2 linked regions of the Pararhizobium sp. A13 genome follow. The protein of the gene in region 1 interacts with the protein of each later gene in a pairwise test. Links are inferred from orthologs where the notes say so. Each region holds a gene or a part of one and is shown in the gene's direction. Other genes may lie near its edges.

Evidence for each region.
Region 2: the proteins of WI754_RS04310 (region 1) and WI754_RS17615 interact in binary tests that used the Escherichia coli proteins (3 or more experiments, as listed by UniProt). The link is inferred for Pararhizobium sp. A13 from one-to-one orthologs.

Annotation. Positions count from the first base shown.
Region 1 is NZ_CP149510.1:902,376-917,613, forward strand. Bases 2,122-5,120 are described here. They hold WI754_RS04310 (glutamate-5-semialdehyde dehydrogenase), read left to right. Parts: upstream 2,122-2,980; coding sequence 2,981-4,261; downstream 4,262-5,120. Other genes in these bases: proB (glutamate 5-kinase), read left to right, coding at 2,122-2,988; WI754_RS04315 (nicotinate-nucleotide adenylyltransferase), read left to right, coding at 4,307-4,888; rsfS (ribosome silencing factor), read left to right, coding at 4,993-5,120. In the rest of the region: WI754_RS04295 (endonuclease/exonuclease/phosphatase family protein), read right to left, coding at 1-723; GTPase ObgE, read left to right, coding at 807-1,817; more of proB, read left to right, coding at 1,819-2,121; more of rsfS, read left to right, coding at 5,121-5,430; 23S rRNA (pseudouridine(1915)-N(3))-methyltransferase RlmH, read left to right, coding at 5,635-6,117; WI754_RS04330 (murein hydrolase activator EnvC), read left to right, coding at 6,229-7,668; WI754_RS04335 (S41 family peptidase), read left to right, coding at 7,658-8,980; WI754_RS04340 (divergent polysaccharide deacetylase family protein), read left to right, coding at 9,117-10,319; WI754_RS04345 (RNA pyrophosphohydrolase), read left to right, coding at 10,398-10,925; WI754_RS04350 (hypothetical protein), read left to right, coding at 11,028-11,171; bfr (bacterioferritin), read right to left, coding at 11,437-11,922; WI754_RS04360 ((2Fe-2S)-binding protein), read right to left, coding at 11,888-12,199; WI754_RS04365 (error-prone DNA polymerase), read right to left, coding at 12,514-15,238. UniProt on the Escherichia coli protein: Catalyzes the NADPH-dependent reduction of L-glutamate 5-phosphate into L-glutamate 5-semialdehyde and phosphate. The product spontaneously undergoes cyclization to form 1-pyrroline-5-carboxylate.
Region 2 is NZ_CP149510.1:3,573,752-3,588,981, forward strand. Bases 6,906-9,896 are described here. They hold WI754_RS17615 (sulfate/molybdate ABC transporter ATP-binding protein), read left to right. Parts: upstream 6,906-7,877; coding sequence 7,878-8,915; downstream 8,916-9,896. Other genes in these bases: cysT (sulfate ABC transporter permease subunit CysT), read left to right, coding at 6,906-6,986; cysW (sulfate ABC transporter permease subunit CysW), read left to right, coding at 6,976-7,863; WI754_RS17620 (acyltransferase family protein), read left to right, coding at 9,116-9,896. Outside these bases: WI754_RS17575 (FAD-dependent oxidoreductase), read right to left, coding at 1-317; WI754_RS17580 (mechanosensitive ion channel family protein), read right to left, coding at 477-3,008; WI754_RS17585 (DUF924 family protein), read right to left, coding at 3,154-3,714; WI754_RS17590 (hypothetical protein), read right to left, coding at 3,914-4,168; WI754_RS17595 (hypothetical protein), read left to right, coding at 4,456-4,743; WI754_RS17600 (sulfate ABC transporter substrate-binding protein), read left to right, coding at 5,097-6,122; more of cysT, read left to right, coding at 6,129-6,905; more of WI754_RS17620, read left to right, coding at 9,897-11,164; WI754_RS17625 (hypothetical protein), read left to right, coding at 11,345-11,575; WI754_RS17630 (hypothetical protein), read right to left, coding at 11,602-11,766; WI754_RS17635 (DUF1236 domain-containing protein), read right to left, coding at 11,862-12,470; WI754_RS17645 (isoprenylcysteine carboxylmethyltransferase family protein), read left to right, coding at 13,983-14,669; WI754_RS17650 (2-oxoglutarate and iron-dependent oxygenase domain-containing protein), read right to left, coding at 14,828-15,230. UniProt on the Escherichia coli protein: Part of the ABC transporter complex CysAWTP involved in sulfate/thiosulfate import. Responsible for energy coupling to the transport system.

The DNA of each region.
Region 1 (15,238 bases):
ATCGATCCAGCTGTAGCTGTCCGGCGTCAGCCGGCCGAGCTGCGCCAGGGCATCGACCGGGTTTTCAAGGCGCAGCGAGCGTCCGTAAAAGGCGTCGCGCGTGCCGGCCATCGCGCAATATTCGGGGCTCTCCGGCACCATGTTGAAATCGCCCATCAGGACGAAATCGTCCGGATGCGGCAACTCGTCGAAACCGAAATCGGCGCCTCCGGTCATGGCGCCGCCTTCGATGCCATAGGAAATCGCCCTCGCCTTCAGGTAGGAAATCTGGGCGATGCGTTCGGCAGGATAGACATGGTCGAGATGAACCGAATAGACGCGCAGCGGACCGGTTGGCGTATCGATCAGCGCTTCGGTTGCGCCCCGCTGCAGGTTGATCGGCGAGATCGTGCGGGTGCGCGGCAGGGGAAGGAGGCGGGTGGACAAGATCGGGAAGCGCGACAGGATCATGTTGCCGCACTGGAAGCGGCGTTCGATGGCACGGCCATTCTCGATCGCCGATCCGGCATCGACCTCGCAGGCCGGCCAGAAGGCACAGAAGTATTGCGGCTTGAGATCGCGGAAAATCGCGACAAGATCGGCATGGCCGTTGCGATGAAAATTCCGTGTCACTTCCTGCAGCGCGATGACGTCGGCGCTCTCAAGACTTCTGGCAATGCGTTCGGGGTCAAAACGGCCGTCGAGACCGACGCCGTACTGGATGTTATAGCTCAAAAACTTCACGATATTCTTTGACCTCCGGGGTAAGCGCCTATATCGATGGCGGCAAATACGGCAGGCAAATACACAAACCAGATGGCAGTGCGATGAAATTTCTCGACGAAGCAAAAGTCTATATCCGCTCGGGCGACGGCGGTGCTGGCGCTGTGTCGTTCCGGCGCGAGAAATTCATCGAATTCGGCGGCCCGGACGGCGGCGATGGCGGCCGCGGCGGCGATGTCTGGGTCGAGGCCGTCAACGGCCTGAACACGCTGATCGATTTTCGCTTCCAGCAGCATTTCAAGGGCGGCACCGGCATTCACGGCATGGGCCGCAACCGCACCGGCGCCGGCGGCGCCGACGTGACGTTGAAAGTGCCGGTCGGCACGCAGATTTTCGAGGAAGATTCCGAAACACTGATCATCGACATGATCGCAGAGGGCCAGCGCTTCCGGCTCGCCGCCGGCGGCAATGGCGGCTTCGGCAACGCGCATTTCAAGTCTTCGACCAATCAGGCCCCGAGCTGGGCCAATCCCGGCCTCGAGGGCGAGGAAAAGACCATCTGGCTGAGGTTGAAGCTGATCGCCGATGCCGGCCTCGTCGGCCTGCCCAATGCCGGAAAGTCGACCTTTCTCGCAACGACGACACGCGCCCGGCCAAAGATCGCCAACTATCCGTTCACGACGCTGCATCCGAATCTCGGCGTCGCGACCATCGATGGCCGCGAGTTCATCCTTGCCGATATTCCAGGCCTGATCGAGGGCGCCCATGACGGCGTCGGCCTCGGCGATCGTTTCCTCGGCCATGTCGAGCGCACGCGCGTCCTGTTGCATCTCGTCTCGGCCCAGGAAGAGAATGTTGCCAAGGCCTACAAGACAGTGAAACACGAACTCGAAGCCTATGGCGGCGAGCTCACGGACAAGCCGGAGATCGTCGCCTTGTCACAGATCGACGTGCTTGATCCGGACGAGCTGAAGAAAAAACAGAAGGCACTCGCCAAGGCCAGCGGCCAGACGCCGCTGCTCCTGTCGGCCGTCGTCGGCACCGGCATGACCGATACGCTGCGGGCGCTGCGCGACGTCATCGTCCGCGCTCAGACCTACGGGGACGAAGACTGACATGGCCACGACCCGCAAACCGCTGGAAAAATACCGCCGGATTGTGATCAAGATCGGTTCGGCCCTGCTCGTCGATCGCAAGACCGGCCTGAAGAAACAATGGCTGAACGCCATGTGTGCCGACATCGCCGCGCTGAGAGCCAAGGGCGTCGACGTTCTCGTCGTCTCCTCCGGTGCCATTGCGCTCGGCCGTTCGGTACTCGATCTCGCCCCTGGTGTGCTGAAGCTCGAGGAAAGCCAGGCGGCCGCGGCGGTCGGCCAGATCGCGCTCGCCCGCGCCTGGTCGGAAAGCCTGTCGACCGACGAGATCGTCGCCGGCCAGATCCTCTTGACGCTGGGCGACACCGAAGAGCGCCGCCGCTATCTCAACGCCCGCGCGACGATCAGCCAGCTTCTCAAGATGGGAGCCGTGCCGATCATCAACGAGAACGACACGGTCGCCACCACCGAAATCCGCTATGGCGACAACGATCGGCTGGCCGCCCGCGTCGCCACCATGACCGGTGCTGATCTGCTCGTCCTTCTCTCCGACATCGACGGGCTCTATACGGCTCCGCCGCATCTCGATCCCAATGCCCGTTTCCTCGAAACCATCGCGGAAATCACCCCGGAGATCGAGGCGATGGCGGGCGGTGCGGCATCCGAGCTGTCGCGCGGCGGCATGCGCACCAAGATCGATGCCGGCAAGATCGCGACCGGTGCCGGTTGCGCCATGATCATCGCCTCCGGCAAGGCCGATCATCCGCTGTCGGCGATCGGCGCCGGTGCCCGTTCCTCCTGGTTCGCGCCCTCCGGATCTCCGGTCACGGCGCGAAAGACCTGGATTGCCGGGCAGTTGCTGCCGGCTGGTACCCTTGCCATCGACGCCGGCGCCGAAGCGGCGCTTCGCTCGGGCAAAAGCCTGCTTCCCGCCGGCGTCCGCCAGGTGACCGGCTCCTTCAGCCGCGGCGATACGATCGCCATCATCGGCGCCGAAGGCCGCGAGATTGCCCGCGGGCTGGCCGGCTACGACGCCGACGAAGCGCGGCAGATCGCCGGCAAGAAATCGGCGGAAATCGCCGTTATTCTGGGATACGCAGGCCGCGCCGCGATGGTGCATCGCGACGACATGGTGATGACGGCACCGGCAAAGCGGGGAACGGATGCGGTGAGGAGCGACGCGCATGCTTGACGACGTGAGGAAAAAGGAAATCCAGGAACTCATGGCCGTGATCGGCAGGCAGGCCCGCGCCGCCAGCCGCCCGCTCGCCACCGCTTCCGCCGAACGCAAGCACGCGGCCCTCGTCAGCATGGCAAGCAATATTGTTGCCCGCAAGGACGACATCCTTGCCGCCAATGCGCTCGACCTGGAACATGCCCGCGAAACCGGTGTTGCCGCCTCGTTCCTCGACCGCCTGACGCTGTCCGAAAGCCGCGTGCTCGATATGGCCAACGCCATCCGCGCCATTGCCGAGCTTCCGGACCCTGTCGGCGATATCATCGCCGAATGGGATCGACCGAACGGCCTGCATATCGAGCGGGTCCGCACGCCGCTCGGCGTCATCGGCGTCATCTATGAAAGCCGCCCCAATGTGACGGCGGATGCCGGCGCGCTTTGCCTCAAGGCGGGCAATGCCGTGATCCTGCGCGGTGGGTCCGACAGCCTGCATTCATCGCAGGCTATCCATGCCTGCCTGGTACAGGGGCTGAAGGATGCCAACCTTCCAGAGCATGCGATCCAGATGGTCCCGGTCGCCGACCGCTCCGCCGTTGGCGCCATGCTGACGGGTCTTGGCGGCACGATCGACGTCATCGTTCCGCGCGGCGGCAAGAGCCTTGTGGCTCGCGTCCAGAACGAAGCGCGCGTTCCCGTCTTCGCCCATCTCGAAGGCCTGTGCCATGTCTATGTCGATGCTTCGGCCGATCTGGAAATGGCGATGAAGATCGTCGTCAACGCCAAGATGCGCCGCACCGGCATTTGCGGCTCGGCCGAGACGCTGCTGATCGACCGAAAGGCGAAAGATAAATTCGTCGCACCCCTCATTGCCGTGCTTCGTGATGCCGGTTGCGAAGTGCGCGCCAGCGACGACATTCGCGCTATCGTGCCGGGGCTGATTGCGGCGACGGAAGAGGATTGGGCGACGGAATATCTCGACTCGATCATCTCGGTGACGCTCGTCGATGGCATCGATGGCGCCATCGACCACATCGCCACCTGGTCGTCGTCCCATACGGAAGCGGTGATTGCCGAGGATCCGGCCGTCGTCGAACGCTTCTTCGCTGAAGTCGATTCCGCCATCCTGCTGCACAATGCCTCGACCCAATTTGCCGATGGTGGCGAGTTCGGCATGGGCGGCGAGATCGGCATCGCCACCGGCAAGATGCATGCGCGCGGCCCCGTCGGCGTCGAACAGCTGACCTCGTTCAAATACAGGGTGCGCGGCACCGGTCAGGTGCGGACTTAAGTGCATCAAGGGCATCCGGACGGCGTCGATCGATTCTATCTGAAAATGCCGCATGTGGAGCGCGGCATGACGGTCGGCCTGTTCGGCGGCTCCTTCAATCCGCCGCATGACGGCCATGTACTGGTCGCCGATATCGCGCTCCGCCGCCTTGGCCTCGATCAGCTCTGGTGGATGGTGACGCCCGGCAATCCCTTGAAGAACCGCAACCATCTCGCACCGCTTGCAGAGCGCATAAGGCTCAGCGAAGCGATCGCCTTCGATCCGCACATCAAGGTGACCGCGTTCGAGCAGTCGCTTGGGCAAACCTACACGGCACGGACGCTGGAGAAGATCCGCGAACGAAACCGCGACATCCGTTTCGTCTGGATCATGGGCGCCGACAACCTGAAAAACTTCCATCTCTGGCAGGACTGGCAGAAAATCGCGCGCACTTATCCCATCGCCGTCATCGACCGCCCAGGTGCTACGCTCTCCTATCTTTCCTCGAAGATGGCGAGGACTTTCGACTATGCACGTGTCGACGAAGCCCATGCCGCAAGCCTCGCCTGGCGCAAGGCTCCGGCCTGGACCTTCATTCACGGACCGCGCTCGCCGCTCAGTTCGACAGCGCTTCGGGCGAAATCATGAACAATGATTAACCGTCATTTACTTCTCATGTCTTGAAACGTTAAGGCATTGGTGCCTACATTTAGCGTGGCGGTTCGACCGACAATCGAATCGTGGTGCCTGTTCTGTTCAACTGGAAAGGAAAGACCCTGACAACAGTACACGCGAAGGGAAATGTCAGCCGCATTTTCCCGCAAAGCCCGGATCGCAGCGACGAAGCCGCTGCCCGTGCTCTTCACCTGGTCCTCAACAGTCTCGAGGACTCGAAAGCAGAAGATATTGTCACCATCAACATTGCCGGAAAATCGGCGCTGGGAGACTACATGGTCGTGGTCTCCGGGCGATCGAGCAGGCATGTCATGGCGATCGCCGATCACCTGATGACCGACCTGAAGGACGAAGGCTATGGCAATGCCCGCGTCGAAGGCCTGGAAACCGGTGACTGGGTGCTGATCGACAGCGGTGACATCATCATCCACGTGTTCCGTCCGGAAATCCGCGAGTTCTACAACATCGAAAAGATGTGGGCCGCGCCGGATATGGAAGACGGCACTTTGCACTAGGCGCCGAGCCTCCCCGGAGGCGGCCGACGATAGTGGAAATTGTGGATCCTGTGGCGGTCGCGCAGGTGAAATCATCTGATTGCGACCAGTAGCAGAACGAAATTGCGGCACCGGCATTTCGCCGGAACAGATCGACTACGTGTTCAGGCGGCCATCGCGGAAAGCCTGTAGGACTGTCGGCGCGCCGAAAATCGAGGAAACGACATGCGGGTTGGTCTTTTTGCCGTCGGGCGTCTCAAGGCCGGCCCGGAGAAGGATCTTGCGGCCCGCTACCTCGATCGTTTCTCCAAGGCGGGACCGGCGATCGGCCTCGAATTGTCCCGCGTCACCGAAGTGCCTGAAAGCCGCGCCTCGAGCGCCGATACGCGCAAGCGCGAAGAAGCGGCCCTGCTTGAAAAATCCCTCCCCGAAGGCAGCCTTCTCATCCTGCTCGACGAGCGCGGCAAGGCGCTGGATTCGGAAGCGTTCGCCTCCCTCATCGGCTCGTTCCGCGACAGCGGCAAACGCGACCTGATGCTGGCGATCGGCGGCGCCGACGGCCTTGACCCCTCGCTGCACAGCAAGGCGGATGCAGTCATCTGCCTCGGCAAGATGACCTGGCCGCACCAGCTGGTGCGCATCCTGATCGCCGAACAGCTCTACCGCGCCGTCACAATTCTCTCCGGCCACCCCTATCACAGGGTCTAGGCCCACCGCCCCGCCACGCGGATGCCGCAATTGCCGGGGATGGCTGTTGGCGGCGATGGCCAAATCAGCGTAGGGTTTTGCCCGGACGCACGGCTGACAGCGAATGGCGGAATGACGACAGGGTTGAAGAGGCGGGGAAACAAAGGGCAGCCGGCACATGCCGGTTGGCGCGGCCTGCGCGCGAGCCTGTTGACCGCCGGGCTCCTGCTTGCCGCCGACGCACCCGCCCAGACCGCCGAGACGACGGATCGCGTCTCCCGGGCCGCCGCCGGACAGGCGCCCGCACAGGTCGATCCTGTCGCCGATCTCGCACTCAGGCGTGACAGCACCCGCAGCGAACTGGAAGCCCTGTCGAAGACCATCACGCTTTCAAACGACCGTGCAGCCGAACTGCAGGCGGGTATCGAGGAGCTTGAAAAGACCAGCGAGTCACTGAGAGCGGCGATCGTCGATTCGGCGAACAAGCGCAGGGCGCTGGAACAGCAGATCGTCGACGGCGAAGAGAAGCTGACCGCGCTGCGAACGAAGGAAGATGTCGTTCATAAATCGTTGCGCGCCCGGCGCAGCGTGCTCGCCGAGGTGCTGGCGGCGCTGCAGCGGATGGGGCGCAATCCGCCGCCCGCATTGCTCGTCACGCCCGAAGATGCGCTTGCCTCGGTTCGCAGCGCCATCCTGCTCGGCGCCGTCGTGCCCGGCATTCGCCATGAAACGGAAAACCTTGTCGCCGACTTGAAGGCTCTTTCCGGTCTACGCAAGGAAATCACCGCCCAGAAACAGGCGCTCGGCGACGACATGGCATCCCGGCTCGAGGAAGAGCGGCGCATGAACATGCTGATTGCCGAAAAGCAGAAACTGAAGCAACGCAGCGCCACCGAGCTTGCCGCCGAGCGCCGCAAGGCCGAGCAGCTCGCCGCCCAGGCGACCAGCCTTGAAGGCCTGATCGGCTCGATCGAGACCGAGATCGCCTCGGTGCGCGATGCCGCGGCCGCGGCCAGGGCCGAAGAGGAAAACCGCAGGCGGATGTCGGAGGAACAGCGGGCTGAAGCCCGCGAACTGGCCAACAGCGTTACGCCCGACAAAAACCGCATTGCGCCTGCATATGCATTTTCGGACCTGCAGAAAAAGCTCGCATTGCCGGTGGCCGGATCGGTCCTGCGCCGGTTCGGCGATGCCGATGGGACAGGGCATTCGCTCCAGGGCATGATGCTCGAAACCAATGCAGGAGCCTTGGTAACAGCGCCGTCCGATGGCTGGATCGTCTATGCCGGTACGTTTCGCAGTTACGGCCAGATGATCATCCTCAATCCCGGCGACGGTTACCATATCGTTCTGTCCGGGCTCGACGACGTCACGGTGCAGCAGGGGCAATTCGTCGTCGCCGGCGAGCCGCTTGGCACCATGGGTAACAAAAGAGTGGCCAGCGCGACCGCATTGGCGCTGGAAACCGAGCGTCCAACGCTTTACATTGAATTCAGGAAAGACGGAAAACCGGTTGATTCCCGACCATGGTGGACCGCAGCAGACACCGGAAAGGTACGCAATGATTCGTAGAACGTCACTTGTTCTGGTCGGGGCACTCATGGGTGCAGCGGCCACGGGCGTTGTTTATTCCTCCATCGTCCCGGCCGTCGCGGCCAACGCATCCACCTATCGCGAATTGTCGATCTTCGGCGATGTGTTCGAGCGAGTCCGCGCCCAGTACGTGACGCCGCCGCAGGACGACAAGCTGATCGAGAATGCCATCAACGGCATGCTCTCGTCGCTCGATCCGCATTCCAGCTACATGAATTCCACCGACGCCGAAGACATGCGCACCCAGACTAAGGGTGAATTCGGCGGTCTCGGCATCGAAGTCACCATGGAAGACGATCTCGTCAAGGTGACCAGCCCGATCGACGATACGCCGGCTGCCAAGGCAGGCGTTCTTGCCGGCGACTTCATTTCGAAGATCGACGGCCAGGATGTGCGCGGTCTCAAGCTCGAGGAAGCCGTCGACAAGATGCGCGGCGCCGTCGGCAAGCCGATCAAGCTGACCATCCTGCGCAAGGGTGCTGAAAAGCCGATCGAACTGACGATCATCCGCGACATCATCGCGGTGCGCGCCGTCAAGTTCCGCGTCGAGGGCGATGTCGGTTACCTGCGCGTGATCTCCTTCACCGAGAAGACCTATGACGACCTGAAGAGCGGCATCGAGAAGATCAAGGCCCAGGTCCCGGCCGACAAGCTGAAGGGCTATGTGCTCGACCTGCGCCTCAACCCGGGCGGCCTGCTTGACCAGGCGATCAACGTCTCCGACGCCTTCCTGGAACGCGGCGAAGTGGTCTCCACTCGCGGCCGCAATCCGGACGAGACCCGCCGCTTCAATGCCACGGCGGGCGACCTGACGGATGGCAAGCCGGTGATCGTGCTCGTCAACGGCGGCTCGGCTTCGGCCTCGGAAATCGTTGCCGGCGCTCTGCAGGACTTGAAGCGCGCGACCGTTCTCGGCACGCGCTCCTTCGGCAAGGGCTCGGTCCAGACGATCATCCCGCTCGGCGATGCCGGTGCGCTGCGCCTGACCACCGCGCTCTATTACACGCCGTCCGGCAAGTCGATCCAGGGCACCGGCATCTCGCCGGATATCAAGGTCGAACAGCCGCTGCCGCCGGAACTGCTCGGCAAGGTCGAAACGACGAGCGAATCCAGCCTGCGTGGTCATATCAAGGGCCAGAACGAAAACGAGGAAGGCTCCGGTTCCGTCGCTTACGTGCCGCCGGAAGCCAAGGACGACCTGCAGCTGAACTATGCGCTCGACCTGCTGCGCGGCAAGAAGTCGGACCCGGCCTTCCCGGCCAATCCGGAAAAGGCCGAACTGAAGCAGTAAGCCTTCTTGTCCGTGTGTTGCGCGGATTCCGTTGAACATCTCGCCGCCTGGCTCCGGCCGGGCGGCGGTTTCGATTCTTGAACCAGAGGCCTGCCAAGCTTTCCGCCCCTCGCAACCCAGATCGATAGAGACCCTCTTGGGAACAGACCTCAACGCTCCTCTTGGTCAGAACCGCAAGGCGCGCCCTCCCAAATCGCAAAAATTTATCTTTTCTTTCGGCCGCGCCCTTCTCGGCGCAGGCTTTGCGGGGCTGATCGGCGTCTCCGCGTGGACCGTGCTGCGGCCGACCGGCCTCATCGAACCGAAACCCACAGCGGAAGCAGACGCCGCGCAGACAGCTGAAAAACCGGGAGCGGACACGACCGCGGACGGCAAAAAACTCAAGACGTCACCGACAAGCGGCGCCCTTTCCGGCGCCCATGTCGAGGAGACGCTGACGGATGACGGCTCGATCGTCACCAAATTCTCACCCAAGCAACGTGGCGGCGACGGCCCCGCCTTCATCGAGGTCGGCCGCACGAAGGGGCAGGACCCGCGCATGGCCGCCTTTCCTAACGATGCCCTGCTGGAAGACGCGCCGGAAGGCCATTTGCCGATCATCGGTCCGGATGGCCTGCGGCCGATGGATCAATATGCGCGGCCGTGGTCAGGTGCGCGCGGCACGCGCATCGCATTGGTCGTCGGCGGCCTCGGACTGAGCCAGACCGGCACGCAGAACGCGCTGCGCCAGCTTCCGCCCGAGATCACCATGGCCTTCGCCGCCAGCGGCAACAGCCTGCAGCGCTGGATGCAGGAAGCCCGCCGCGACGGCCATGAAATCCTGCTGCAGGTGCCGTTCGAACCTTTCGATTATCCCGACAACAACCCCGGCCCGCATACGCTGCGCGTCGGGCAGGATGCCAGGAAGAACCTGTCCGAACTGCGCTCGTCGCTCGCCAGGATCACCAATTATACCGGCGTCATGAATTTCCTCGGCGGGCGGTTCCTGGCTGACGCCGATGCGCTCGAACCGGTGATGCGCGACATCGGCCGGCGTGGCCTGTTGTTTCTCGACGACGGCACGTCGGCGCAATCGCTGACCGGTACGCTCGCCGATACGATCGGCGTGCCGCACGGCTTTGCCGACATGGTCGTCGACGGCGAACTCGACCGCACCGTCATCCTGAAAAAGCTCGACGAACTTGAGCGCATCGCCCGCCGCAACGGCAGCGCCATCGGCGTCGCCTCGGCCTTCGACGAAAGCGTCGAGGCAATTTCCCAATGGGTCGACGAGGCCGGCACCCGCGGCATCGAATTCGTCGGCGTCTCGGCCCTCGTCAAGGATCCGCAACAACAATAGCGTAAGCCTGTGACGCAGGCGAAACCGCGCACCAGGGTTCATCGGCGCCGGAAAACATGATCAGCAAGGAACACTCGGATGAGCAAGAACAAGTCGAAACCGATCAAGGCGGAAGACCTTCCCTATCGCCCCTGCGTCGGCGTGATGGTGCTGAACAGGGACGGTCTGGTCTGGGTTGGACGGCGCATTGCGGTCGGCAACTCCGAATATGACGGCTCCGCCCAGCTCTGGCAGATGCCGCAGGGCGGCATCGACAAACATGAGGACCCGCTGAAGGCGGCCTACCGCGAGCTCCATGAGGAAACCGGCATGTCCACCGTTTCCCTGCTTGCCGAAGCACCGGACTGGATCAACTACGACCTGCCTGATCACCTGATCGGCATCGGCCTCAAGGGCAAATATCGCGGCCAGACCCAGCGCTGGTTCGCCTTCCGCTTCGAAGGCCACGAGACCGAAATCGCCATCAACCCGCCCCCGGGCGGCCACGACCCGGAATTCGACGAATGGGCCTGGAAACCAATGCACGAGCTGCCGGGACTGATCGTCGCGTTCAAGCGCAAGGTCTACGAGGACGTCGTGGCGGCCTTCAAGCATTTGGCGGGGTAGCGTCACGATGTCGGGCTGAGCTTGCCTTCGATGAACAACGAGAGGACAATCTCTCGAATGGCCTCAACGGCTTGGCCAGGCCCTCCATGACGGGAGACTGCCATGAACCTCAGATACTTGATGGTGGTGATCGCGGTAGCGCTGTCTGTTTTGACGATCTCCGGATGCCAGAGCGGACCGAACTACGATAATCGCCCAATGGACGGAGGCGGTTACGGGTCCGACGGCGGCAACTCAGGCTACTGAAAGCCCCGCGATGGAACCCCCATCGTTGCGCGGCTGATTACACTTGCGGGTATCTTGTTGTCTGCAGTGATCATTTTTGGCGCTCCCCTTTAGGGGCGACTGCCCCGGCGCACTCGCGGGCATTCGGTTTCCACGCCGGTTGCAGCGCCCCGCCGCCCCAAAAGGCGATGAGCCATTCATCGCTGCCCGCGTCGCCAACCCGGATCTTGACGCATAAAAATACCCGCTCCGGGAACCGAAGCGGGTTGCTGTTGGAAACGGAACCTTATTCGGCTTCGTTTGCCGGCGCGGCGTTGAGCTGGCCGTATTTCTCGGCACCGATCTTGTTGAAGAGATCGAGCTGGGTTTCGAGGAAGTCGATGTGACTCTCCTCGTCCGAAAGCAGCTCTTCGAACAGTCTCATGGAAACATAGTCGCCCGCGCCATGACAGATATCGCGGGAGCTCTTGTAGGCCGTGCGGGCGTCGTATTCACCGGCAAGGTCGGCTTCCAGCACTTCCTTGACGTTCTGGCCGATGCGCAGCGGCGCAACCGTCTGCAGGTTGGGATGGCCTTCGAGGAAGATGATGCGGGCGATCAGCTTGTCCGCATGGTGCATTTCCTCGATCGATTCAGCCCGCTCCTTCTTGGCGAGAAGCGTATAGCCCCAGTCCTCAAGAAGGCGATAGTGAACCCAGTATTGATTGACCGCACCGAGCTCGAGGAAAAGGGCTTCGTTAAGCCGCTCGATGACTTTTATGTCGCCTTTCAAGATCCGCTCTCCTGTTTTCTTCGTGGAATTGTTTGAGGCGGGTCATGAAATCAAATATCTGGTCATCCGTCGAGGGGCGGCTGGCATGATATTGCTCGGTGGTGCGGATGATGATGTCGACGACATTGGGGAAACAGCCGCAGCAACGGCCGCGCTTTTCCATCGCGTGGTAAACCTTTGCAGGAACGATCAGCTGCCAACAGTCCTCATCGAGGAGCCCGATGATGGTGTCCTCGATGTCCTTGTCGGTGATGAAATTGCAGCTACAAACCAGCATCTCGCCTGCCCGTGATACGCAACGCACTGAATTTCTTCATAAAGCAAAAGCGGATATTTACTGTCAACAAAAAATTCTGCTCGGTATTTTGCACCTAGAATATTAGATCGATTCTAAACTTGATCAAAAATATCGAATTTTCATTGACTTAATCTTGATCAGGAGAGACTGGACTGCCCTTCCCGATCGTCTTCAAAATTTCTTGACCGCCAAAAATGCCGAACAAATTTTGTTACAAGCGAGCTCTGATCTGCGCGTCGGTCTCGCCTGCCCCCAATTTGCCGATAACTGCGGGGTGGATCCTCCTGTCTGGGCTAATGAAAATTCCGCCCCTTTGGCATGACGCTCGCGGTCTCGACGATCTCGGTGCGGGCAGTCTCCCCAAAATCGCCCTTCCCGGAATGGGCCGGTACAGTCAAACGCTTCTTCTGCCGACGGTCAGCGGTCGGGCGCAGCGCTTGGTCTGCCCGCTCTGACACACCAAAATGACGGGCCTCGCGTTGCAGCAGGCCGAGCATCGATGTCATATCCTCAATATGGTCGACCACGACGTGGATCACCCCGCTTTCGCTCTGGAGCTTGCCCCTGATCTTCACCAGCCGGGCGCCCATGACGATGGACCGGTAGCGGTCGAATATCTTGTTCCAGACGATGGCATTGGCAACACCCGTTTCGTCCTCCAGCGTCATGAAGATCACGCCCTTGGCGGAGCCCGGCCGCTGGCGCACCAACACGAGCCCGGCGATGGTGACCTTCTCACCGTTCGGCACCGTCAGAAGGTCCCTGTTCTTGAGGATACCCTTCTTCGTGAATTCATCGCGCAGGAAGGAAGCCGGATGCGCCTTCAGGGATAGGGAAAGATAGCGATAGTCTTCGATCACCTGCTCGCCCGGCAGCATTTCCGGTAGGTGGGTTTCCGGCTCGACCTGAAGATCGGCACGGTCCGCGCGATCGAACAAGGGCAGCTTTTCCGCGGCACTCTTTGCGTCCAGCGCCCGCACGGCCCAGAGCGCTTCGCGCCGCGAAAGCCCGATCGACCGGAAGGCATCGGCATCCGCCAACCGCTCGATATCGGATTTCTGCAGCCCGGACCGCAGCCAGAGATCGCGCACGGAGTTGTAGCTCTGGCCACGGCTCTTGACGAGCCCTTCCATATCCGGTTCCGAAAGACCCTTGACCTGCCGGAAACCAAGGCGCACCGCCCTCTTCGTCCTGACGATATGCCGCATCGAGAGATGGCGCTGGTCGATCGCGTCTCTGTCGAAGGCGGTATCTTCCAAAAGACAATTCCATTCGGAATGATTGATATCGACGGGGCGCACTTCGACCCCGTGCTCGCGTGCGTCGCGAACCAGCTGCGCGGGCGCATAAAATCCCATCGGCTGCGAATTCAGCAATGCCGCGCAGAAAACGTCGGGGTAATAGGCCTTGACCCAGGAGGAGGCGTAGACGAGCAGGGCAAAGGAGGCCGCGTGGCTTTCCGGAAAACCGTATTCGCCAAAGCCTTCGATCTGGCTGAAGCAGCGTTCGGCAAAGTCGCGGGGGTAACCGTTCCCGACCATGCCGTCGATCATATCCTTCTTGAAGGAATTGACCTGCCCCGACCGCTTGAACGTCGCCATCGAGCGCCGCAACCTGTCGGCTTTGGCGGGAGGGAAGCCTGCGGCGGTAATGGCGATCTGCATCGCCTGCTCCTGAAAGAGCGGAACGCCGAGCGTTCTTTCCAGGACCGCCTTGAGCTCCGGCTTCTGATAGTCGATGGGCCTGTTGTTGCGCTGATCCTCCCGCCGTTTGAGATAGGGATGGACCATGTTTCCCTGGATGGGTCCAGGCCGGACGATCGCCACCTCCACGACGAGATCGTAGAATCTTTCGGGCCTGAGCCGCGGCAGCATACTCATCTGGGCCCGGCTTTCGACCTGGAAGACGCCGATCGTATCCGCCCGGCAGATCATCGCGTAGACCGCCTTGTCGGTCATGTCGCCGAAGCCGCCAAGCGTGACCTGGCGATCATAGTGCGATTCCAGGAGGTCAAAGGCCTTCCTTAGGCACGTGAGCATGCCGAGAGCGAGGATGTCGATCTTCAGGATGCCGATTGTATCCAGATCGTCCTTGTCCCATTCGACCATATAGCGCTTGGGCATCGCCGTCGGCATGATCGGCATGACCTCGTCCAGCCGGTCCCGCGTGATGACGAAGCCGCCGACATGCTGGGTGAGGTGCCGCGGAAAGCTCATCAGTTCGGTCGCGTATTTGAGAACATCCGTCGTCGTCCGGTCGGAGAGATCGAGGCCGGCGGCCTTCGCCTCGCGTTCCGTCAGATCCGCCGCCGACCAGCCCCAGACCGTGCTGGCGAGGGCCGATTGCACATCTTCCGACAGGCCGAACGCCTTGGCCACCTCGCGGCCGGCGGATCGCGCCCGGTAGCTCGTCACCGCCGCCGTCAGGCCGGCATGCTCGATGCCGTATTTTTCATAGATGAACTGAATGACCTCCTCGCGGCGCTCATGCTCGAAATCTACATCGATATCCGGCGGTTCATTGCGCTCCGTCGAGATGAACCGCTCGAACAGAAGCGTCGTTATGGTGGGATCGACTTCCGTGATGCCGAGGCAGAAACAGATGACGGAATTGGCGGCGGACCCGCGTCCCTGGCAGAGGATTTTCAGCGTGTAGCGGGCGTGATGGACGATGTTGCGCACCGTCAGAAAATAATGCTCGTATTTCATCTGCTTGATGAGATCGAGCTCATAGTCGATCTGCTTGGAGACCTTCTCAGGAAGGCCCTTTCGATACCGGTCGCGCGCGCCTTCCCAGGTCAGGCGCGCCAGCGTCTGCGACGGCGTTTCCCCCTCGACGCCTTCATCCGGATAATTGTGGCTGAGCTCATCCAGCGAGAAGGACAGGCTCCCGAAGAACTTTTCGGTATTGGCGACCGCCTTTGGGTAGTCCCGAAACAGGCGCGCCATCTCGCGCCCGTGCTTGAGATAACGCTCGGCATTGGGCGCCAACCGGAAACCGGCCTCCGTAATCGTCACA
Region 2 (15,230 bases), 2.7 Mb from region 1 along the record:
TTGCGCTTAATCTCTTCCATCCAGGTGTCGTCGCCAGTGCGCGCCACTTCCAAGCCGCCGATGCGGGCGTAATGGCCCATCTTCTCGTAGAAATCGATCGAATACTGCGTCGTCCAGACCGAGAGATAGTCGTGGCTGGTCGTGTAGCAGAAGTCGGACGCATGCGCCGTCGAGCCGATGTCGGTCGGAATGCCGGACTTGTCGATGCCGACGATGTCGTCCCATCCCCGCTCGATCAGATGATGAGCGATCGACGCGCCGACGATACCGCCGAGCCCGATAATTACGACCTTCGCCTTTTGAGGAAATTCTGCCATTGCGTATGACCCTGATTGAATACTGGAAGCGGACTTTAGGGCTTGGCCCCTAAGGAGTAGAGCCTGTCTACGACATAATCATCATGCTGCACGACCACACTCGCGCAGTCCACGGATTGGAACGACCAGTGATTAGCTGGTTGCTCGATCGCCGAACCTTCAATCCTTGTCGCCCACCGCTTCGACGCTGACCCTGCGGGGCCGCCGCTGCGTACCGCTGCGCTTGATCGGTTCGTCGATGACCGGTAGCTCAACGGCTTCGGCGGGCGCTGCCTGTTGCGCCGGCACGTCCGACGCCAGCTCCGGCATTGGCTCCTCCGGTTCGAGTTCATCCTTGGGAAACGGCGCCCCCAGCCCCTCCTCGCGGAAACGCTCGTAGATTGCCAGCCTGAGATCGTTGCGCACCCCGTTGCCGTTGACGATATCGGCAAGGTAGACGCGCAATTCGAAGGTCATGGTCGTTTCGCCGAAGGTCGTAAAGACTGCCAACGGCTCGGGGTTCTTCAACACCAGCGGATGGGCGGCTGCAATCTGCAGCAGCGTGTCCATCACCTGCCGGGGCACCGCGTCGTAGCCGACAGTCACCGGAATATCCGACCGGCCGAGCTTGTTGCGATGCGTCCAGTTACCGACGGAAGCGTTGATGAACAGCGAGTTCGGCACCATGATCGTCTGGCGCTGGAACGTCTCGATCTCGGTTGCGCGAACCGAGATGCGCCTTACGAAACCTTCCGTCGTGCCCGTCACCACCCAGTCTCCGACCTTGAACGGCCGTTCGACCAAGAGAATGAGCCCCGAAACGAAGTTGGAAACGATGTTCTGCAGACCGAAACCGACGCCGAGCGAAAGGGCGCCGGCAACCAGCGCCAGGTTCGAAAGATCGAGCCCCGCCGCGGAAATGGCCATCAGGCCGGCGAGCCCCAAGCCGAGATAGCCGACCCCGGTCTTCACCGAATTGCGAACGCCGGGATCGATGCGGCTGCGGGCCATGACACTGCCGTCGAGCCAACGCTGGAACCAGCGGGTGACGACATAAACCGCAGCAAACAGCAATATCCCGGCGAGAATACCGGTAATGGAAATGGTGATGCCGCCGATCTTGATTTCCGTGAAGATGCGATAGGCCCACGCCTGGATATCGGCGATCTGGAAGCCCCACTGCAAAAGGACGAGCGGGATGAAGAACAGGACAACCAGCGCATAGATGCCGAGACCTGCAACCAGTCCCGCCTGGTCGAGCCCGATCTGCTCCATCCGGAAACGCTTTTCGAGATACCGACCGACGACCGTGTCGGCGAGCGCATTCTGTTTGGCGACGGCCTTGCCCGTCAGGATGCCGATGTACATCGTCACCAGGATCGCACCGGTCATGACGATCTGCGTCGCAACGAAACGGGCAAGACCGACGTAGCCCGACAGCGCAGCAATGATCAGCGCAGCGCCGGTCAAGACGAACAGCAGCCAAACGGGGCGCGGCCAGGGCTTGCCCTGACTATCCAGCGTTTCGCCCGCCGCAACGATCGGCTTGATCAACGACATCGCCATCAGAATCAGGCCGGTGATGATCGAGGCGATCAGGCTTTTGACGACAGTGAGGATGATCGGGGATCCCATCACTTCGCTGATCGTGCCGGCCAGATAATCGAGACCATTGACCGCCGTCATGGCAAAGATCGACCACACCAGCAAACGCGCACCGCGATCGGAAACGCGCACAAGGCGCCAGGCGCCCTGCCGGGGCGCAAGAACGGCGTTCGACAAGGTCGAGACAAACAGCAGGGCGACACAAATTGCCAAGGTGGCCGAAACAATCGGCGCAATGTCGGGCCGCAGCACATTGAACACTTGCAAGAAAAAGTAGCTGGTCGTCGCAAAGGCCGCCATCGCCATTGTCGGTATCATCGTTGACCAGAACGCCACCGACAGGCGGGTGATGTAGCCCGGTTCGTCGTTCAGGACCTCGCGGTGGATAAACGGAGAAAACACCCGGCGTGTGCCCGCAAGGAGGACGAGCGCGGCGCAAAGCGACAGGAACAGAGCCGAAAGCAATTGCAAACGCTTGAAGTTCCACGCGAAGGTCAGCCAGCTGCCGACCGTGCGCATGAATGTCTCGCGTTCCAGGCTGATGGCGGCGATCGCATCCATCAGCGTAGTCCGGTTGATATCGGTATGCTTGAGCAGCGTGTTGCTGAACAGAGCGCGCCGCGTCGCCGTGATGCCGTTGGACAGCTTTGTCGCCTGGATCGACAGATCCTCGGCGGTTCCCGTCAGCGCGTTGATCTCACCACGTTCGGCGAGAAGGCGTTTGCGCTCCTCCGTGACGACCCCGGCCTCGGGCGGTGCGCCCTCCGCCGGCGGATCGCCCAGCTCCGTCAGCCGCGCCTTGATTTCATCCAGGCGTGGCCGGGTGGCGACCGAGGTAGCGATAATCTGCTTGGCCGTCGCATCGACCTCGACCTTGAGCTCGGCAAGGCGGTTGTCATCATTTTTAGCCTGCGTCACAAGATCTGTCAGCCGCGCAAGGTTCTTGCGAGCAGTCTCAAGTTGCTCGCCAGGCTTCGCCTGTGGGCTCGCCACTTCCTCGGTCTGCCGGGGAATGACATTTGTGGCCGGTTGCTGCGCCATGACGGGCGCCGGGGCCGCAACCATCCACAACAAGCACAGAAGGGTGGCAAAGAGTTTCGACGTCATCGGCAAACACATTATCCTTTTCCGGCGTCCGGCGCTGCGAACCAGAATCGAAGCGCGGCTCAGACGGTTGGGCGTTGCATAGGCCGGGGCGTCGCCAGATGCAAAAACCGATTTTGGTATCGCAGCAGTTGATCCTTCGCGCGCATCAGAACCGCGAGCCCGGTTGAGACAAGAAGTCGATCTCCGCTGCCGTGGAAACGCGGCCCAAAATAGCGTTGCGATGCGGGAATCGGCCGAATTTCCGGATGATCTCGCAATGACGGATGGCAAAATTGAGGTAGTCGGCATCGCCAAGGTCAGTGCAGAGCTTCACCGATCGTGTCTGATCAACGAGATCTTCCGAATGTTCAAAGGGAAGATAGAGGAATGCACGCTGATCGATCGTCATCTCCCGATCGGCCCCCGCATCGACAGCAAGGCGTGCCTCTCTGAGTGCCAGACCGTCTGTCGCAAAAGCCAGCGGCGAGGCCCGGTACATGTTGCGCGGCATCTGGTCGAGAACGATGACGGCGGCAAGCCGGTTCTCCGGCGTCTCCCGCCACTCGGCACCAACCACTCTCGAAAGCGCCAGATGCGTCGTGCGAAACCGCCTGTCGCATTGCTCGTCCAGCCACACAGGCGGATTGAACCAATGTTCCGGACGCAATTCATCGAACCAGAATGACAGGATCTCGCCCGGTGTGCATATGTCGGCGGCATCCGCCATAAACGCCTCCCTTTCTCCTAAATTCAGAACCGCGCAGCACCATTCCTGGCCGCCAACAGACATGGGCCGAACAGACATGGGCCGAACAGACATGGACCAAACAGATATAGGCCAGACATAGGAATGCGTCCGAGGGTTTCGATGGCGCGCTTCAAGGTGTTGATCCAACCGCCCCGAAGTCACCTTGCTTTGGGGAAATTTATCTCTCGCGCAGCAGGCCCGGCAAGGCATTCCCGCCCGGCCCATATTGCCGCCTGCCGGTTTCACATGCAATTTCCGCGTTACCGCGGCGAATTGCGCCTTCCCGGGCATTGGCCATGGCGTCGATGAGATCATAATCGCGGTTGGATTTTCCGATTTTCTGGCCGATGGCGAAAGCAGTCACCGAAACCGTATCCATCTCCAGCGCCGGACATACCCGGGCGAAGGCGACCACATCGGCGATCTTTTCCATCACGTCTTCGCGCGCGCCCTGGGTTGCCGCCAAGGCTGGGCTGGAGAGGGAAAGAAGCAAGCTGGAGGCAAGGAGTTTTCGTTTCATGACAATCAAGTCTCCGTGAAACCTCCCATATTCATTCTTGCTGATTCTCTGATATTCGCAATACCACGCGATTCGGCACTGCAAGCCTCGCGTAACGCGGGCCGCGCTCCAAGCCATCCTCTGAGGGCTGGAAAATATCCGCGCAAACACTATGTCCGCAAAAGGAGGGGGGACCAAGATATTCCCCGGGGAGTTGTGCGATGAAAACGATAATCATTACGGCTTTTGCCGCGCTGTTCGTGGCGTCCTGTGCGCAAACGCAATCCTCCAGCGAAGTCGAACCGATACCGGGCAGTATCACCTATGGCGGGCAGCCCCGGACCAAGCTGACCAAGTCGCCGATCGGCAGCACGTTCAGTCACTCGTTCCTGGATCAATACGGTAATCGCTGGAGCGAGACCTACCAGATACAACCCGATCGCTCGCTCAAGATCATTGCAAGACGGAGAATCGTTGATTTCACGCTGGACCCAGGCGGCCGATTGTAGGACGTTCCGGGCGTGGGTGCTCAAATGGCCCGCTTTTGGTGCATCGCCCAGGCCCGAGCGCGAATCGGATCGGGGAAATCGATAGGGTTATACTCGACCGGTCGCTGAAGCATGTCGCCCGCCAATATGGTTTTGGCGGCTTTGCCGAGGATTGACGTTCCGCAAGGCACCGCGGTGTGGTAGCCTCCCTTGGCAATGGCTCAGGAGCCTGATGCCGCTACGAGGCAAATGATTTCGGCATTGGCCCATGCCAAGGGCAGGACTTTCTCCCTGTGATCGGGGAAAGGAAAACTTCTGCGTTATAATATCCCACTTAATGAATAGAGTATGCCTGCTTAACAACGGAGGTAGACATGCGAGCGAAACAACTTACGAGACTTTTTACGGTGGCGCTTCTCGCCAGCAGCATCCAGATCGGCGGACTGGGTTTCGCGTTTGCCGATACGACGATTCTCAATGTCTCCTACGACCCGACCCGCGAACTCTACAAGGATTTCAACGCGGCCTTCGCTGAAAAGTGGAAGGCGGATACGGGCGAGACAGTGACGATCCAGGCGTCACACGGGGGATCCGGCAAACAGGCGCGTGCCGTCATCGACGGGCTGGAAGCCGACGTCGTGACATTGGCGCTCGAGGCCGATATCGACGCCATCGCCAAGGGAACCGGCAAGATTCCGGCTGACTGGAAGACCAAGTTCGAAAACAATAGCGCGCCATACACCTCGACCATCGTGTTCCTGGTGCGCAAGGGCAATCCGAAGGGCATCAAGGACTGGGGCGATCTCGTGAAGGATGACATCCAGGTCATCACGCCGAACCCGAAGACCTCGGGCGGCGCCCGCTGGAACTTCCTTGCCGCCTGGGCATGGGCACGCGCGGCCAATGGCGGCGACGATGCCAAGGCGCAGGAATATGTCAGCCAGCTCTTCAAGCATGTTCCCGTGCTCGACACCGGTGCACGCGGCGCGACGACCACCTTCGTCCAGCGCGGCCTTGGAGACGTTCTGCTCGCCTGGGAAAACGAAGCCTATCTCTCGCTCGAGGAACTCGGCCCGGACAATTTCGACATCGTCACGCCTTCCATCTCGATCAAGGCTGAGCCGCCGGTCGCGCTGGTCGACGGCAATGTCGATGCCAAGGGGACCCGTAAGGTGGCCGAAGCCTATCTGCAATATCTCTATTCCGACGTCGGCCAGAAGCTTGCGGCAAAACACTACTATCGCCCGTTCAAACCGGAAGCCGCCGACCCCGAGGACATCAAACGTTTTGCCGATGTTAAGCTCGTGACTATTGACGAATTCGGCGGATGGAAGGAAGCTCAGCCAAAATATTTTGGGGACGGTGGGCTCTTTGACCAGATCTACAAGCCAGGACAATAAGACTTTATGACCGCACGCACAGCTTCGCTGTGGCAAATCAGGCAGCCGAGCGTCATTCCGGGATTCGGATTGGCGCTCGGCGTTACTTTGTCATGGCTCACTCTCATCATTCTCATTCCTCTTTCCGGCCTCGTTTGGCGCTCCAGCGCGTTGGGCTGGGCAACCTTCTGGGAACTGGCCACCGACCAGCGCACGGTCAACGCGCTTCGCATCAGCTTCGGCACGGCCTTTCTCGCCGCGCTGATTAATGTCGTCTTCGGCGTCATCCTCGCCTGGGTCCTCGTGCGCTATCGGTTCCCCGGCAAGCGCGTCATCGACGCCATGGTCGACCTTCCGTTCGCGCTGCCGACCGCCGTCGCCGGTATCGCGCTGACGACGCTCTACGCACCGAACGGCTGGATCGGCAGCCTGCTCACGCCGCTCGGCATCAAGGTCGCTTTCACCCCGCTCGGCATCGTTTTCGCGCTCGTCTTCGTCGGCCTGCCCTTCGTCGTCAGGACCGTGCAGCCGATCATGGAGGAAATCGACAAGGAAGTGGAGGAAGCGGCGGCAACACTGGGTGCCAACCGTCTCCAGACGATTCGGCGCGTGCTGTTGCCGGGGCTTTCTCCTGCGGTTCTCACCGGTTTTGCGCTGGCCTTCGCCCGCGGCGTCGGGGAATACGGTTCGGTCATCTTCATTGCCGGCAACCTTCCTTACGTGTCGGAAATCGCGCCTTTGCTGATCGTTATCCGGCTGGAGGAATTCAACTATCCGGCAGCGACCGCCATTGCCGCCGTCATGCTTGTCATTTCCTTCGCGATGCTGTTGATCATCAACATGATTCAAGCCTGGAGCAGACGGAGGTACGGCTATGGCGCATGATGGCACTTCACCCGCCGGCACCGGAAACACCGAACTGGTGCGGGTCGCCACATCCGAGCACCGGCTGGCGCGGTACGGGCTGATCGCCGCGGCGCTCACATTCGTCGCTCTCTTCCTCGTCCTGCCGCTAGCAGCGGTGTTCACCGAGGCCATGCGCAACGGCCCCGGCGAGTTCCTCACCGTTCTGTCCGATCCGGAAACCTTTGCAGCGATCAAGCTGACGCTGCTTGTGGCCGGCATCGCGGTCCCGCTCAATCTGGTTTTCGGTATTGCCGCAGCCTGGGCGATCGCCAAGTTCGAGTTCAAGGGCAAGGCCTTCCTCACCACGCTGATCGACCTGCCCTTCTCGGTCTCACCGGTCATATCGGGCCTTGTTTTCGTCCTCCTGTTCGGCTCCCACAGCCTGATCGGACCCTGGCTGCAAAGCAACGGCATCCAGATCCTGTTTGCCGTACCCGGCATCGTGCTCGCTACCGTCTTCGTCACCTTCCCCTTTGTCGCCCGCGAACTCATCCCGCTGATGCAGGAACAGGGTACGAGCGACGAGGAAGCGGCGTTGTCCTTGGGTGCAAGCGGCTGGCAGACGTTCTGGCACGTGACGTTGCCCAACATCAAATGGGGCCTGCTCTACGGCGTCCTGTTGTGCAACGCCCGCGCCATGGGCGAGTTCGGCGCGGTTTCCGTCGTCTCCGGCCATATCCGCGGCCTGACGAACACCATGCCGCTCCAGGTGGAAATCCTCTACAATGAATATAACTTCGTTGCCGCCTTTGCGGTCGCAACGCTTCTCGCCCTGCTAGCTCTCGTCACCCTCGTTCTGAAGTCGCTGCTCGAAATGAAATACAGTGCCCAGATCGCTGCCAGCCGCCGGCACTGAAAGGTCAAGTTTACATGGAAGTTCGCGTTCAAAACATACGCAAGGAATTCGGTCGCTTTCCGGCGCTTAACGATGTGTCGCTCGACATTCGCTCTGGCGAGTTGATCGCATTGCTGGGGCCCTCGGGCTCCGGCAAGACGACGTTGCTGCGACTAATCGCAGGCCTGGAGAGCCCGACGGAAGGTACCGTCTATTTCGGTAACGAGGACGCCTCGCGCAAGACGGTGCAGGAGCGTAACATCGGCTTCGTCTTCCAGCACTACGCCCTGTTTCGCCACATGACCGTGCTCGACAACGTCTCCTTCGGCCTGACGATCCGCCCTGCGGGACGCCGTCCGCCAAAAGCCGATATCCGCAAGCGCGCTCTGGAACTGCTCGACCTCGTGCAACTGAGTGGCCTAGAAAAGCGCTACCCGGCGCAGCTGTCCGGCGGCCAGCGCCAGCGTGTGGCGCTCGCCCGCGCCATGGCGGTGGAGCCGAACGTCCTGCTGCTCGACGAGCCCTTCGGCGCGCTGGACGCGCAGGTACGCAAGGAGCTGCGCCGCTGGCTCCGCGAAATCCACGACCGCACCGGCCACACCACCGTCTTCGTGACGCACGACCAGGACGAGGCGCTGGAACTCGCCGACCGTGTCGTTGTCATGAGCAAGGGCAAGATCGAGCAGATCGGTACGCCGGACGATATCTACGACACGCCAAACTCGCCCTTCGTCTTCGGTTTCATCGGCCAGTCGAACATTCTTCCGGTCCGTGTCGAAAACGGCCAGCTTTGGCTCGAGGACCGCTCGATCGGCGTCAGCGCACCTGGCGAAGCCGACGGCCCCGCGCAGCTCTATTTCCGCCCGCACGACATAGAATTGCTCGATGGCTGCGGCGGCTGCATTGCCGGTATCGTCGTCCAGACCCGGCGTGTCGCCGGCACCCGCCACGTCGAGCTCGATATCGGCGCAGCCAATACGAAGGTCGAAATCGAACTGCCACCGGAAAAGGCAACTTCCGACCGGTCTCGCCTCGCCTTCAGGCCGACCCGCTGGAAACTGTTCCGCGACTGACCAGGGCCCCGATCAGCTTGAGATCACCCCAGGGCTCCCCTGGGGTGATGCCGCCATTGCCGCGAAACACCGCATTTCTCCTTCGCAACAAATATGCTGTTGCTTTGACACTTGTTTTCACAGGAACAGCTTGATCCGCGGTACCGAGCCGTCGCATCCTGCCGGGCTATCACGCCTGTTTTAATCGCTGCAGGGCCGGAATGAACTACAGACGCGAAATAGATGGGCTGAGATCGGTAGCGGTCATTCCGGTGGTGCTATTCCATGCCGGCTTCCAGCAGTTCAGCGGCGGGTTTATCGGTGTCGATATCTTCTTCGTCATCAGTGGTTATCTGATTACCTCGATCATCATCGCGGAACGGGAAAAAGACACTTTTTCACTGCTGAAATTCTACGAGCGTCGGGCGCGCCGCATCCTTCCCGTGCTCTTCTTCGTACTCTTGTGCTGCATGCCGTTTGCCTGGGCCTGGATGCTGCCTGACCAGATGACGAGCTTCGCCACAAGCATCATCTCGGTCTGCCTGTTCGCTTCCAACTTCTTTTTCTGGGGTGAGAGCGGCGGCTACTTCGCCGCGGCTTCGGAAGAGCAGCCGCTGCTGCACACCTGGAGCCTGGCGGTGGAAGAGCAGTACTACATGCTGTTTCCATTGTTCGTGATACTGGTCTGGCAATTCGGCCGCCGGGCGCTGATCGGTGCTATCGCGGCGATCGCCGTCGCCAGTCTGCTGCTCGCCCAGTACGGTTCACAGAATTTTGCGACGGCAAATTTCTACCTGCCGCACGCGCGCGCCTGGGAACTGCTGGCCGGATCGCTCTGCGCCTTCGCGCTGGCGGGCGGGCGGCAATACAAAAGCAACATTCTATCCCTGACGGGGTTGGCGATCATCGTCTTCTCGGTTTTCGCCTACGATCAGGCGACCCCCTTTCCGTCCCTTTATGCACTCGTCCCAGTTCTCGGCGCCGCCTTGGTCATCCTGTTCGGATCGGAGGAAACGATAGCGGCACGCTTGCTCTCGACGCGCCCAATGGTCGGCATCGGCCTGATCAGCTACAGCCTTTATCTCTGGCATCAACCGGTGTTCGCCTTCGCGCGCATCCGCAGCTTGACCGAACCTTCCGCGCTGGCGATGGGCCTGCTTGCACTTGGCTGTTTTCCCCTTGCCTACCTTTCCTGGCGTTTCGTCGAGACACCGTTCCGCAAGGGCGCCAAAACAACACTTCTGCCAAGGCCGGTCCAGATTCTGAGTGCCGCTGCAGTCACAGCCTTGCTGTTCATCGGGACAGGCTTTTACGGTCTTTCCAACGGCGGCCTGCAATTCCGCTTGCCGCGGGAGGCGCAGGCTGCGCTTGCCCAGGAGCGTCACGACCCCGTCATGGACACATGTCTGTTCGACAAGGGCGAGGCATCCCTGCCCCATCCGGTTCGAGATTGCCTGACCAAACATTCAGCCGGCAGCAAGACGATCCTGATAGGCGATTCTCATGCCGCCGCACTCGCCGGAGAAGCACTCCGCGTCTTCGACGCAAATGACGCCGATCTCTATGTGATGACCCATTCCGCGTGCGTCGGCTTTTCCGGGTTCTACGTTTCCAGTCCAAAATACCGGTTGCGCTGCAATTCCTTTTTCACCGGCATAGAGGACTATATTCGCAAGAGCGATACGACGACCATTGTCATGGCAAACCGCTGGAGCCTTTATCTCGACGGCACGCCCTTCGACAATGGCGAGGGCGGCATCGAGCTTCTGAAACCCACCTACGTCGATCTCTTCGACCGTGTGGGTGAGCAGGCGAGGCAGGACGATCCGGCGCGCAAGGCCCGCGTGTTGAAACAATATGTGGCTGATATCCAAAACTATCTCGATGCGGGCCGCAATGTGGTGCTCGTCTATCCGATACCGGAAGCCGGGTGGAACGTGCCGGAACTTGTGGCGAAGAGCGCGATGACCGGGCGCAAAAAACTGGAGTTCAGCACCAGCTTTGAACGCTATCTGCAGCGAAACCAGGCAGTCATCGCCGCCTTCGACGCCATCTCCCACCCCAATCTCTTCCGCGTGAAGCCTAGCGATTTCTTCTGCAGCACCTTCATCAAGCAGCGATGCATCAACAGCGTCGACGCCGACAGGGTTTTCTACTTCGACGACGATCACCTGTCAGATGCGGGCGCCGCGCTGGTCGTTCCAGCGCTGTTGGACGCTGTGCGAACGATCAGGGAGCGTGACGTGGGACCTACGCTGGTCAAGAAATAGGCCACAACTCCTTGCCTTAGAAAGGCACGAAACCGCACGCTTGCTGACGTAAACCTTCGCTAAGGCCACGAACATGTCTTAGTGAATGGCGCTATCTTAAAATTGCGCTAAACTGCGGTCATCATCAGGTAGTGGGGGCCTAAACGGGTTGCAACCGCCCCACCCAAAGGAGGAATCCCCATGGCGAACGCCACCATGCATATGGACGTTCTCTGTGCCGAGGATATCGACACACTACGGCTCGTTTTCGATCAGTTTTGCGAAGCACATCAAAGGGCACGATCAGACAGTGACATGGAGATCTGCGCCAATATCATGGTCCGGCTCTACCAGAACGGTGAACGGGACCTTGCCGTTTTGACGACAGCCTGCGAAATCGCCTTGCGGCGGGACATCGCCATCGGGGCGTGATTGGTAAAAAGAGGAGAGCAAATCCGCTACCTGGTCTCCTCGGCAGCATTTTCCGGCGCAACGACAAGCGGGTCCGGAGGCATGGTGTTTTTGGTGCTTGCATCCGGCGCGTAATATTGCACGACAAGGACACTGAGAATCGAACCGATCACGAAGCCGATCACGGCGATCATGCCTGCGCGCGAGGTCATGTCCTTTCCTCCAGCCGAACTCTCGTGGAACCCGGCGGTATGCCCCTGCCCGGCCGCGCGTTCCGCGGACCGGGCCAGACTTTCAAAATCAGCGTCTATTCATAAACATAGACGATCCGGCGGCTTTGCGGATCGACCAGTATCGGCCGATCGTTAATGCGCACATAGCTGTACTGATAGTTCGGCACCTGCGAGATCACCACATCGCCCGGCAGAGTTGCCCCGACCACCACTTCGCCGTCATAGGGAGCCGTCTCCATGGGCGTGCGCTCGATATAGGTGATCACTTCGGGCGGCGGTACGATGGTTTCGCCGACCTTCCCGATCAATTCATCTCCCGGTGCGGGATCGGCAGGTCCGCCGATGCTGCCCGTCCCATCGTAGCTGACGACCGGGACACCAAGATCGACGCGGCGTTCCTGAAGGATAACCGGCGCGCCATTGTAGTCCACGGTCAGTTCCTGGGCGAAAACCCAGCCACGCATGCCGTTGACATCGATGCGGCACCAATTCTCGCCGTCGAGGCAGCCGTCAAGCACTGCCGAACTGCCGCGCGTCGCGACACCAACGGAAGGATATCCCGTGCCGGGCCCGGAATAGACCGTCAGGTCCGTCGCCGTCGTCGCCATCATGGCAGCTTGCGCGAGCCCTGCGCCTGAGAGCAGCATGGCACCGACGAGCAAGGGCTTTGAAATCCACCGCATGTTTTTTCTCCTGTGAATGGTGAATCCCAAACGCCTGACCCCGCGCAAGGTTCCGTGGATGCAGTTTTCCGCATCCGAGCGCACTCTCTTCAGGGCATCAACGGCCGCAAGGCCCGCACGGCAAACGAGGATTGCCGCACGGGCCTCTAGTCGTCTTCTTCCACATAGGGTGGCGGCGACTTGTGGAGGCTCGGCCTCGGGGAAAGACAAAACCTCCCGCCGATCGAAGCGGGGGCCTTTCCGATCGACTGGATGAATTTTAGACACATTAAATATATCGACAATACCCAAGCAAATCATCATCATGACTGTTCGCAGGCAAACGACTCTCGGCGTGGCGCACCTCACTGCTACGCCTCCTGGCTGGGACAAAGGTACAACCGGTATTGCTACCATTCATAGGGCGCAGGGCTGGTCGGACATAGGATATAACGAGATCATCTATCCGGATGGCCGCACCGAAATAGGGCACAAGTTGTCACAGGTTCGGCCACGAACCACTTTCTGACCGCTCTCCCGTATGGGATCATCCAAGCATCACCGCCCTGCCTCACATCTCCGCTCCGACGAACCGGGAATCTGCCGCTCGGATCGTTGCTGAGAATATCCGAGTCTACAGATCAACGGGCTTGCTGCCGCGCAGAATTGATGCCGAGAGCGCCTATCGAGGCTGTCCGGCCCAGCGCTATCACGGCAACGGCGATACCGCCTCAACCGGTGCGTCGACATCGACAACCAGGCGTGTTTCAGCACCTGCCGTCAATTGGCGAGATGTTTTGTGTGGGTTTCTTTGCGCCGAGAGGACGAACACTTGACATGGCCGCCACAGAGTAACAACTTCCGGTACCACACGGCGCCAATCGAGTGGTAATCCTTGCTCAAGCATTGGCTCATATTCTGCCTAGAACCATGCCACCGGCCGAAGGAGGAAAGCATATGCGTGCCCTGGTTCTGACATTTGTTCGTCTCGGACCCGCTTTGGTCTATGCCGTGGGTGCAATATTTGCCGTCAGTATAGTCCTGCTTGCGGTGTATCCATCGAGCGCGCTTGCTTGGGCACTGTACCTGACGACACTACCGGTGTTGCGCCTACCGGCGTTTGTGTTGCTTGGCATCTCAGGGGTCGAAGTGTGGCACCTTATCGCCGCGCTGGGGTCCCTCGCAGCCTGTGGTGTGTATCTCGCATTGCTCCCGAAACGGCTTCCTAGGACGCGCTTCGTTCATGCCCATGTTGCGCTGCTTGTGCTGATCCTTGCCAACACCGGCGCAAACCGCCCTGAGGCAAGTGGCCTTGGACCGTCTCTGCCGGGGAGTAGCTACTGGTCGCTTCCGATCCCGACAACACTGCTCGGGACCGCTCTGATAATCTTGGCCGCTCTCGCCTGCTTGTCCTCTCATGCCGAGATCATACGCCGCGTCCGCTCCAGGCGAGTTTACTAATTTATACAGTTGCCGTTGATATTCACTGCAACCGTGCCAAGATGGCCTCCGAACAATCCTGGGGAGGCACCAATGAACAGTCGATATTTGGCTGTTGCTGACATCGCCGGCAGGGTCTGCATCTGTCTCTACTTCATTCCGGCGCTGATAACCCGGGTGATTTTCATTCAGCAGACTTTCGCGCGCGCCGATCTGACGTCTATCGACGTAGTGACTGCAGCAGCCAGTTTTGCGTCCGTGCTGTTCCTTGGAATGATCTGTGTCGTTACAATTACCCGCCTCCCTCCGCTCCGCTCGGCTGAAAGCACGGAGGGCTACATCACAGCAATGGCGGGCACCTTCCTTTTGGTCGTCGTCGCCGGGTATTTGCCGCCCGTTGAAATGTCCATTGCTACTCGCTCGTTAGGCTTGGCTTTGACCATCATCGGACTTCTTGCCTCGGTCTATGTGCTGTTTTTTCTGGGCCGCGCCTTCAGCATCATGCCTGAAGCGCGAACACTGGTCGCCAGCGGCCCCTACTCCATCGTGCGTCACCCGCTCTATCTCACCGAGGAAATCGCGGTGATCGGGCTCATCACCATGAACCTGTCGATCTGGTCGGTGTCACTTGGCGTCATCCACTGGCTGATCCAACTGCGACGCATGGTTAACGAGGAACGGGTGTTGCGGGCAACTTTCCCCGATTACGACTCCTATGCGCAAGCAGTGCCTCGAATCATGCCGTTTACGAACGCGGGAAAGCTGCGGTCGGCGGCGTGACGGCGGAGGCTGATGCGTAGCGCGCAACGCCCTCAGTGAGCGAACATCGTCCGTCGTAGCATCCGCTTGCCGACGCCCGTCTTTGCAGGCCTGTCCATCATCGAATATGGAAGATGATGCGGAGGGTTCCCCGTTTCGATCGTGCTCGGTGCATACCCCTAACCTTCGCGCTGTTCCGGCGCGAGGAGATCGGCGTGATGCGCGCGCGCGACGTCTGGATGCGAACGGAGCCGGCTTTTCAGGTGGTTCTGGCCGACTTCACGGAAGATCGGGTTCAGCGGATCGACCGTGATGCCGCGCTGCGACCCGCGCAACTCTTCGGGCAGATCGATGACCGGAATCGAGGCGTCATATCGGGCACCGAGGAAGAAGGCGACCGAGAAGCGCTCGGCACCCGCCGGCGGCGCAACCACGCCGTGTACGTCTGCCCGCACAAAGCCGTTTGTGGCGAGTTCAAGCAGTTCGCCGGTATTGATGATGAACGTGCCTGGAACCGGCGGCGCCTCGATCCACACCCCCTCCTCCGTACGCACCCTGAGGCCTGGCGTCACATCCTGAAGC